One region of the Pseudoalteromonas sp. SR41-1 genome, then DNA from elsewhere that is predicted to be linked to it. Evidence: predicted binding sites of a transcription regulator. Region 1 holds the regulator's gene; each other region holds the start of a gene.
The links. The regulator sigma-54, encoded in region 1, starts transcription at its own class of promoters, with help from an activator protein. The targets are predictions, from matches to a motif close to GTTGGCACGNNNNTNGNNT.

Region 1 (3,285 bases):
TTCTACAACGCGCAAAGCAACCGACTTTCCAGAACCAGAACGGCCGCTTATGATAATTAACTCCATTTAACACCCTTTATAAAACTATGATTGATCGACAATAACTTGGTAAAGCTCAGTATCAGATTTTGCACTGCGTAACTGTTTACAAAAATCTTTGTTGTTTAGTTTATCAGCAATGGTTGCTAGAGTCTTTAAGTGCTGCTGGTTATCGCCATCTGGTACGATGAGTGCGACAAAAATATCAACAGGGCGATTATCGATTGCATCAAAGTTTATTGGAGTTTCGCTAACGAGCACTAAAGCCAAAGGCTCTTCTGCACCGCTCATTCTTCCATGAGGAATAGCAATGCCACGTCCTATACCTGTACTACCTAATTTCTCTCTGCTCATTAAAGCATTAAGAATATCTTGTTGCGGTAAATACGGAAGTTTGTCGTGAGCAAGTTCGCTAATGAACTCTAAAATTCTTTTTTTGCTATTAAAAAGGACCGCAGCTTTGCTGCAGTCCTGGCATATAAGTGAACTTAATTTCATCATATTAGTGTCGAGCAAGCTTCTCTTTGTGTTTGATTACTTGGCGATCGAGCTTGTCGATCAACGAGTCAATAGCGGCATACATATCTTGATGTTCTGTAGAGGCAAATAGCTCAGCACCGCTTACGTGTATTGTGGCTTCTGCTTTTTGATTTAATTTTTCTACATCGAGAATGACATGAACATTGTTAATATGATCAGAGTGTCTTTCAAGCTTCGCAAATTTAGTATTAATATAGTCTCTTAGTGAATCGGTTAATTCTACGTGACGACCAGTTAAGTTTAGTTGCATAAGCATTACCCTCTTAGTTTAGCGTCTTAAATCAGACTTTTACGCTGATTTGACGGTGGAATAGCAAGAGATTCGCGGTATTTTGCGATTGTACGTCTCGCTACTTTAATTCCTTGCTCAGCCAATATATCCGCTATTTTGCTATCACTCAATGGTTTTGCTGAGTTTTCTGCTGCGATTAATTTTCGGATAAGCGCACGTATTGCTGTAGATGAACATTCACCACCGTTTTCAGTACTTACATGGCTTGAGAAAAAATATTTAAGCTCAAATATACCACGGGGTGTATGCATGTACTTTTGAGTAGTTACGCGAGAAATTGTCGATTCGTGCATTTCTACCATTTCAGCAACATCATTTAAAACCATTGGTTTCATGGCTTCAGGGCCATGTTCAAAAAAGCCTTGTTGTTGCTTAACAATACAATTAGTAACTTTTAATAGCGTGTCGTTTCTACTTTCTAAGCTTTTAATAAACCATTTAGCTTCTTGTAAATGTGAGCGAATAAACTGGCTGTCGCCACTTGATTTTACAGTGCGAGACATTGCTGCGTATTGGCTATTGACACGAATTTTAGGCATGCTATCTGGGTTTAATTCGACAACCCAGCGGCCTTTAATTTTTTTAACTGACACATCAGGAATAACATACTCAGATTCTTCCCTTACAATAGTATCTGCAGGTTTTGGGTTGAGAGTATGTATTAGTGTAATTACTTCTTTAAGCTCTTCTTCTTTGAGCTTCGTTTTTTTCATTAATGTACGATAGTCGCGAGCTGCTAATAGATCAATATGCTCGGTTAAAATCATTTTCGTTTCATTAATATAAGGTGTTTCTTTATCAAATTGATTAAGCTGAATACACAAACACTCTTGTAAACTACGTGCAGCAATACCAACAGGATCAAACAGTTGGATGCGTTTTAATACCGCTTCAATTTCATCAAGTTCGACTTCGTTATCATCTTCGTTTTCTTGATTAAAGCTTTCTAAAATCTCTTCGCAGCTTAGTGTTAAAATACCTGAATCATCGACAGCTTCTACAATAGCAATAGCAATAGCTTCGTCTGTAGGGCTAAATGGCGTTAGTTGTAATTGCCACATTAAATACTCATGGAGCGTTTCAGTAGAGGCGCCTTGGTATATTGATTCGTCTTCAGGCATTGGACCTGATGAGGCTGCAGGAGCGGCACTCATGTACTCATCCCAACTGACATCCATAGCCATGTCGTCACTTAGCGTGTCTTTTGCAAGTGCTTCACCAGTATCTTGTTCGTATTCGCTCGGAGCATCATCAGCAGATGCGCTAACAGTTATGTCATCGGTATCAGCTTTTTGCTCGTTTTTACCAGCAGCGTCTTCGGAATAGTCTGCCTCTTCAACCTCTAATAGTGGATTACTGTCGAGAGCTTCTTGTATTTCTTGCTGGAGATCCAATGTACTGAGTTGCAACAAACGAATAGCTTGTTGCAACTGTGGAGTCATTGTAAGTTGCTGGCCCATGCGCAGCTGTAGTGATTGCCTCATGTATCTCTAACAATCCTTTTATGTTGTTATAATTAATACTAGCAGATGCTTAAAGACATGGCGTAAATGTTACAGCCTAAATTGCTCGCCTAAGTAAACATCGCGTACTGTTTTATCATTTAATACGTGTTCTGGAGTACCTGATGCAATCAGCTCCCCATGAGAAACAATGTAGGCTTTTTCACAAACATCAAGGGTCTCTCTTACGTTATGGTCGGTAATTAATACACCAATCCCACGATTTTTAAGATGTTCTATTATTTTCTTTATATCTAATACCGAAATAGGGTCAACACCGGCAAACGGTTCATCCAGTAATATAAATTTAGGATCTGCTGCCAGCGCTCGTGCTATTTCTACACGACGACGTTCTCCCCCCGATAATGCCATACCTTGGCTATCACGAATGTGTTGTATGCTAAATTCATCTAATAAGTTATTGAGCGTGTCTTCTCTGGCTTGTTTATTTAGTTCTTTGCGCGTTTCTAAAATGGCCATTAAGTTTTGATAAACAGTCAGCTTTCTAAAAATCGATGACTCTTGTGGTAAGTAGCCTATGCCTAATCTAGCACGACTATGCATAGGTAAAAGAGTAATATCGTTATCATCAATAGATATTTTACCTTTGTCGCTAGGAACAAGCCCTACAATCATATAAAAAGTCGTTGTTTTACCAGCACCGTTAGGGCCAAGTAAGCCAACTATACTGCCAGCTTGTACTTCAAGGCCGACGTTTTTTACAACTTCACGACCTTTATAGCTTTTTGCTAATAGTTCTGCTTTTAATGTGCTCATGGTTGACCTTTATCGCCTTTTTTACTTTTTTTAGTTTCGATCGGTACTAAAATTGTGTGAACGCGGTCAGTTGAGTTTTCATCTTTTTCGGCACTGATGAGCTGCTGCTCTATGTCGTAGGTAATGCTTTTAGCA
Region 2 (3,285 bases), on a different contig from region 1:
GGCATCAAATCAGAATCTGAGCGCGACTGTTAGCTGGAAAGCTTATTAGTAAACAATAAGTATAGTTTTAAAATAATATTGGGAGTGAGTTAAGGAAGTGAATTAATGGGTTGAAGAGTTTTAAAAAATGGATTTAATCTAAAAACTCTCTAAAAACTAATATTGTGAGCCGATCGGTACTAAAGTATTTAGCTAAACCTCAGTAGTCGGCTTACACAATATATAATCTGTCATTATTTTTTCGCAATAATGTAGATTGCATGTATTAACCCTGGGAAATAACCTAGCAGTGTTAATAGAATATTTAACCAAAAATGCATACCTAAGCCAACTTGCAAAAACACACCTAATGGCGGTAATAAAACCGAAAGTATTATACGAATAATATCCATGATCAAACTCCATTTAAATTAAACATTGAAAAGACTTAAAGCCCAGTATTACTGGGCCTTAACTATACTGTATTATTCAGCAACAATAGCTAGTTTATCAACTACGTCGCGAACATCTTCAGCATTTTTAGCAATTTTAACTGCTAGTTGCTTTTCAGCTTCAGACTCTACAGAGCCATTCAGAGTTACCACACCGTTGTCGGTATCAACATCAATGTCTGTACCACCTACTTCTGAGTCAAACAGGAAGCGAGTTGTGATTACAGTGGTGATTTTAGCGTCCGTTAGGTCGTTATCATCATCGTCCATCATGTCGTTGTTTTTATCTTCGGTGTCCATGCTTTTAACAACAGTAAGGCTGTTATCAACATCAGTTACACCATCTAGGCTAAGTACAAGTTCTTCTGCTAGCTCTTTATCGAGTTCGCTATTAACTTTACCTGTAAGTACTACCTTGCCATTTTTTACATCAGTGTTAATGTCAAAGTTGTTTAGATTAGTGTTCATAAGTAGAACGGTTTCTGCCTTACCATCAATCCAAGCATCTTTACTTTCGTTTTCCCAGCTGTTTGCTTGGGCACCCATAGCCGTAGTACCAAGAACTAGAGCTGCGATAATAGATTTGTTAAATGTTTTCATAATCTTTCTCCTTTTGATTAAAGACACTTTAACTAATGCGAGCTTCAGGCCAACTTTATTTATACTTAAAATTCAAAGGCTTGAATTAATTAAAAGATAAAACCTTATCTATGTTTGTGTAACTATTTACAGGCTACTCGGTAAAACTTTCTCAAATAGTGAAAATAGCTAGATAATTGCTCTTTTGGTTAATCTATCGTTAATATAACAAAACAAAAAACACCGTTAAAAAATAACCAATTGATAATTAATGAAATTATATTTGGTACGCGGTTTGCAGCCTAACTACAAGAGCAGTATCAATAGTAAATATAATAAGGAATAACTCATGTCTGTAAAAGTTGAAGACCGCCCAATAGAGCAAGTACGCGAACAAGTGATTGATCAATTAATTTATAATTACAGTCATGGTGTTATTTCTGTTGATGCATTCGAAAGACGTTTAGATAATGCGATGGATGCACCTAATAACGAAGCTCTGCTAGCCTTAGTAGAAGACTTAACACTTAATACCGATCAGCAATATAAAGCAGAAAAACAATCGCAATTTACACCACATTATAGTGCACAGCAAAACAGTGATGATGATTTTACATTACGCAGTATTTTAGGATCTAACGAGCGAAGTGGTCAGTGGGTTGTGCCAAAAAATATATATTTGAGTAACTTTATGGGATCGGTGGTGCTTGATTTTACCGATGCTATTTTTGCGCATCAAAATGTAACTATTCACGTTAACTGTATTTTTGGTAGCGATGAAATTTACGTACCAGAGCATGTCAATGTAGTGTCTAAAATGTTTTGTATTTTAAGTAGCCTTGAAAATAAATCTGTGTCGCTTAACAAACGCCAAGGCCCTACAATTCATATTGAAGGAAAGGCAGTAATGGGCTCGGTTGAGGTAAAAATAAAGCGCACAATTAAAGAAAAATTTATGAGCTTTGCAAATGAGCTAAAAACCCAGTTTGGCACGGGTAATAATAATCGCTCACTATAATTGAGTAGCAGCACTTTAGCGTGCTGCTTAGTATTTTATTATAAATCGTTATTTCGCTCGCTTGGTATATCACTTAAATACTCTACAAACTCAACTTCAAACCCTGCAGGATCAATAAAGTAGACATTCTTTCTGAAAGGATTCTCGTTACCTTGCTTGCTTAGAGTAAAACCCACTTTATTTAAGCGCATTACTACTGCGCTTAAATTATTAGTTACATAAGCAAAGTGTGCAAAACCAATTTGATGGCCCGATAAGTTTCTGTTTTCACCTTCACCATGACTGCTTATCGCAATGTAATGCGTGTCATCTCCAAAGTGTACCCAGCGTCTTGGTTTTCCATGCCAATCGCCTCTGCCCTCACTTCTAATCGACCAATGTGGAAATACAGCGCGATAAAATGTAAGCATACTATCTATATCACTCGCGACTAAGTTTACGTGCTCTAAATACATAATGTTATCCTATCAGTTAAGTTAGGAGCACGATAAAACCTCAAGTTAACTTTAGGTAAAGTGTTATTTAAAATTAATTTATTTAAATGCAGATAATTATTTTTTAAAAATATATAAACTTTTCAATCTTGTATAAAAAACAAACACAAGTATTTGGGGTTTATTGTTTACTTTATGGCAAAAGTCGCTAAAATACGCCGGCTGAAATATATAAACGTTCTTTTACAACCCAAAGGTAATACCATGCATCCAATGTTAAACATTGCGGTTCGCGCTGCGCGCAACGCAGGCAAAATTTTACTTCGCGCAAGTGAAGATTTATCAAAAGTTGAAGTGCAACAAAAAGGCGCTAACGACTTAGTAACTAACATTGATAAAGAAGCCGAAGCCGTAATTCGTGACACTATTTTACAGTCTTACCCTACTCACTCAATTGTTGGTGAAGAACTAGGTGAGCATAAAGGCAAGGATGATGATTACCAATGGATTGTAGATCCTATCGATGGAACAACTAACTTCATCAAAGGTATCCCTCATTACGCGGTTTCTATCGCACTTAAAGTTAAAGGTCGTTTAGACCAAGCTGTTATTTATGATCCAATTCGTGGTGAGCTTTTCACTGCATCTCGCGGTCAAGGCACTCAGTTAAACAGTAAACGTCTACGCGTTAGCAAAACTACGGTTCTTGCAGGCACTGTACTTGCTACTGGTTTCCCGTTCAAAAACAAAAACCACATGGATGCATACACTGAAGCGTTTAAAGCATTATTTGTACACACTGCTGATATTCGCCGTGCAGGTT
Region 3 (3,285 bases), 170 kb from region 1:
GAATTAAAATCATCTCAATAAGCTCACTAGGTAAAGCAAGCGGTTTATTTGGTAAAGTATTTTGCCACTGCAGAGCTTGCTGACGCGCAGTTAAGCGATGCTCAAAATGGCTATTAATTTTATTAATAAGAAGACTAAATTCAACTTCGCTTAAGCTGTCTTTACTGGTGCGAATAGCATTATAACTCAGCAAGCTGTCAATCATTGTACGAAGGCGCACCATAGATTGGCTAATAAGCTCAAGCACTGCTTTTTGCTCAGCGGTAATTGGGCCTACTATTTCATCAGTTAATAAGTCAGTGCCTTCGACCATTGAAGCAAGCGGCGTTTTTAGCTCATGAGTTACATGGCGTAAAAAAGTATCTTTTTGCTGCTCAAGCATATGAAGCTGTTCTTGTACCCATTGGAGCTTTTCTCCTAGCTCAACAAGCTCAGCTGAACCTTTCACAGATATTTTTTGCTGCCAATGCCCCTGCCCAAGCTTATCAATAACCGTAGTTAACCCTTTTAGCCGCCCACTTATGCGCCATAAAAAACCTCCCCCAACAATTAAAGTCAGTGGAATAAGTGCCACCAGCCAATTTATAAATGACGCTTGCAGGCTTGTAAGCTCTTTTTGGTTATTGGTAATTTGCGCTTCGTTTTTATCACGTAACCATAAAGTAAGCTCAGCAACTAAATCGCTCACTGGCACAAATAGCTCAGCTTGTTGTTGTTTTTGCTCAACAAGCTCTACATGCGCGGTTTGTAAGGTGGTATATAAGCGTTGCCATTGGTTGATATACTCTTTATTCGTGTTTACAAATTTGAGTTCATCAATGCTTTGTAGGGATGATTGCCATTTATCAACAATGAGCTTATCTAGCGATTCACTTTTTAATACCCAGTTTTGTCTAGTGGCGCGTTCAAGACTGTTGAGTTCTTGCTTTAAAGTGTTAAACGATTTGGTAACTTGGTAGTTGCTACTCACAATACTTTGAGTAACCGCTAATTGCTTATTAAGCGCATTTAAAAATACGATCACCACTATAGAAAGCGGCAGTAACGAAAGCAGCATACTCATTGCAAATTGCCCAATTAAATTAGGCCGCCAGTTAAGCATTGCTTGGTATTTTTTAGCTATGGTTGCTGGCATTTCGTTTAGTCCTTTTAAGTTAAGCGTTCTATTATTAAGTGCTTACCTTATACACTAGCTGAACCAGCAATTATATTTAATACGATTAACAGCCAGCACTACAAAACAATGTGTCGCCAAATAGAGACAACGTAACTCGTTGATTTTAATAAACTCCCTTTTAACCCCATTAAATAGTGTTGCAAAAGGCGCACAAAAATTACAATAAACCCAGTAAAAACTTCTCACTGGCTTTAAGAAAAAATAATAACCAATTGAAAAATAACAACAATTATTATTGGCACCATTTTTGTAATAGGAGTAATAACTTTAATCAATAAGGAAATAATAATGAACAAACGCATTTTAGTAATTTCATCATTACTGGCTTTAGGCTTTTTAGGCGCTAATGCACACGCAATGGACGTTCACGCGACTTTTAACGAACTTGATAAAGACAGTAACGGCACATTAAGTGAAGCCGAAGCAGGTGAAGATGCTGTGTTACACGAGAATTTTTCTCAAATTGATACTAATCAAGATGGGCAATTGTCGCTAGATGAATTCAAAAAATTTATTCAATAAACTCATTTAATAAGGAACGTGATTATGAAACAACTTATAGCCGCTTTTTCATTAATGTTTTTAGCAATTAGTGCCACTGTAATTGCATCGCCAACAAATGTGCGTTTTGCCCACTTAGATAAAGACATGGACGGACAAATATCAATTGCAGAAGCAAAGGAAGATAAGGAAGTAATGAGACAATTTGCCGACTTAGATGAAGACGGTGATGAAAAAGTCTCAAAAAAAGAATTTGAAAGCTTTAAACCTTAATGAGTAATTACTGATTAAGCTTTACTTAAGCTTGTTATAGGTAAACTGGAATTAAAAGCATTTGCCATAATCCCTGAGGGAGTGTGTAAAAGGATTTAATGTTGGGAGTTAAATTACGGCAAGTGCTTTTTCCTTTTCACTTTATTTTAGCCACAAACTTTAAATACATCTTTTGGAAGGAACACCATGAAGATACTTCCCCTTATTATAAGCATCTTAATGCTATTAAGCTTTGATGCCGCTGCACTTGATGTAAAGCAACGCTTTGATCACCTCGATAGCGACAAAAGTGGCTATTTAACGCATGACGAACTTGATCCCCAACCACAACTATTAAACACATTTGTAAAATGGGACAAAAACCAAGATAACCAAATTTCGTTAATCGAATTTAAAAATTACCTTACCAATAACCTCTACTGAGTATTTTTCATGAAAAAAACAAGCTATATAGCGCTTTTTGCGTTTAGTATTTTTAGCACATTAGGCTTTGCTGCAAGCAACAATGTTGCAGAGCAATTTGAAAAACTTGATAGAAACCAGGATGGTTTTTTAACACGTTCAGAAACCGCTGTAGACCCCGCTTTGTGGTCTCGATTTTCAAGCTATGATAGTGATAAAGATGGCAAGTTAGCACTAAATGAATATGGCTTATATGCAAGTAAGTAGTTTTATAGCTAGGTAAACAAGCACCTAGCTTATTATATTTATATCTATTAATTACCTTCAGGCTTTATTTTTAGAACAATGCGCCAAATACTCTGCATCAGTAGGTTTTGGGCTCACCATAAAATCCATTTTGAGATAAGTTAGAATAGGTTGCTTACTCGTATTTTCAGTTGTCGCTTTCCAGCGCCATAAACCCACAGCAGCAGCTGCATTATTATCAAACACACCCTCAGGGTAGGATGCAATAACCTTATACCCTTGGGCTTCACCTTGTGAATTAATTAACATAGCAAGCTCAACACAACCTGAAATACTTTTCTTTGCAGCTTCTATCGGATATCGCGGCTCTACTCTTTTAGCAACATCCCAGTATTCACCTGCCTTACTTCGCAGTTCAGGACTCGATAAATCAATAAAACTCGGCATTTCATCGTTTACTTGTTGATCAGACGTTGAGCAACAGGCTGTTAGCATCATGCTCAACGGGAGTAATAAATAGAGAGCTTTCACAGTATTTCCTTATTCTTGATGCTTATTTAGTTATTTGTAATATCCGTATTAAACTCATACCCATCAGATTTTATAAAGGTTCGATCTAAAACGTTACACACACTTAAAGTAACTTTAGAGTGAGGTAAATAAGTACTTTGTTCAAACCTTATAAT

Region 2: a site for sigma-54 is predicted at 1,293-1,311, ahead of H5118_RS04615 (LiaF domain-containing protein). Genes of this name have one in related genera too.
Region 3: a site for sigma-54 is predicted at 1,412-1,430, ahead of H5118_RS02370 (EF-hand domain-containing protein). Genes of this name have one in related genera too.

The regions. Positions count from the first base shown of each region.
Region 1 covers NZ_JACJEK010000002.1:18,671-21,955, forward strand. Annotated here, with positions in the region: gene rapZ (RNase adapter RapZ) at 1-66, opposite strand, end outside; gene ptsN (PTS IIA-like nitrogen regulatory protein PtsN) at 85-537, opposite strand; gene hpf (ribosome hibernation promoting factor) at 542-829, opposite strand; gene H5118_RS01555 (RNA polymerase factor sigma-54) at 856-2,355, opposite strand; gene lptB (LPS export ABC transporter ATP-binding protein) at 2,425-3,150, opposite strand; gene lptA (lipopolysaccharide transport periplasmic protein LptA) at 3,147-3,285, opposite strand, start outside.
Region 2 covers NZ_JACJEK010000004.1:102,275-105,559, reverse strand. Annotated here, with positions in the region: gene H5118_RS04625 (YqaE/Pmp3 family membrane protein) at 234-392, opposite strand; gene H5118_RS04620 (BON domain-containing protein) at 465-1,031, opposite strand; gene H5118_RS04615 (LiaF domain-containing protein) at 1,360-2,028, shown strand; gene H5118_RS04610 (VOC family protein) at 2,067-2,483, opposite strand; gene suhB (inositol-1-monophosphatase) at 2,727-3,285, shown strand, end outside.
Region 3 covers NZ_JACJEK010000002.1:187,906-191,190, reverse strand. Annotated here, with positions in the region: gene H5118_RS02375 (sensor histidine kinase KdpD) at 1-1,135, opposite strand, end outside; gene H5118_RS02370 (EF-hand domain-containing protein) at 1,466-1,699, shown strand; gene H5118_RS02365 (hypothetical protein) at 1,724-1,951, shown strand; gene H5118_RS02360 (calcium dependent protein) at 2,138-2,374, shown strand; gene H5118_RS02355 (EF-hand domain-containing protein) at 2,384-2,620, shown strand; gene H5118_RS02350 (energy transducer TonB) at 2,678-3,130, opposite strand.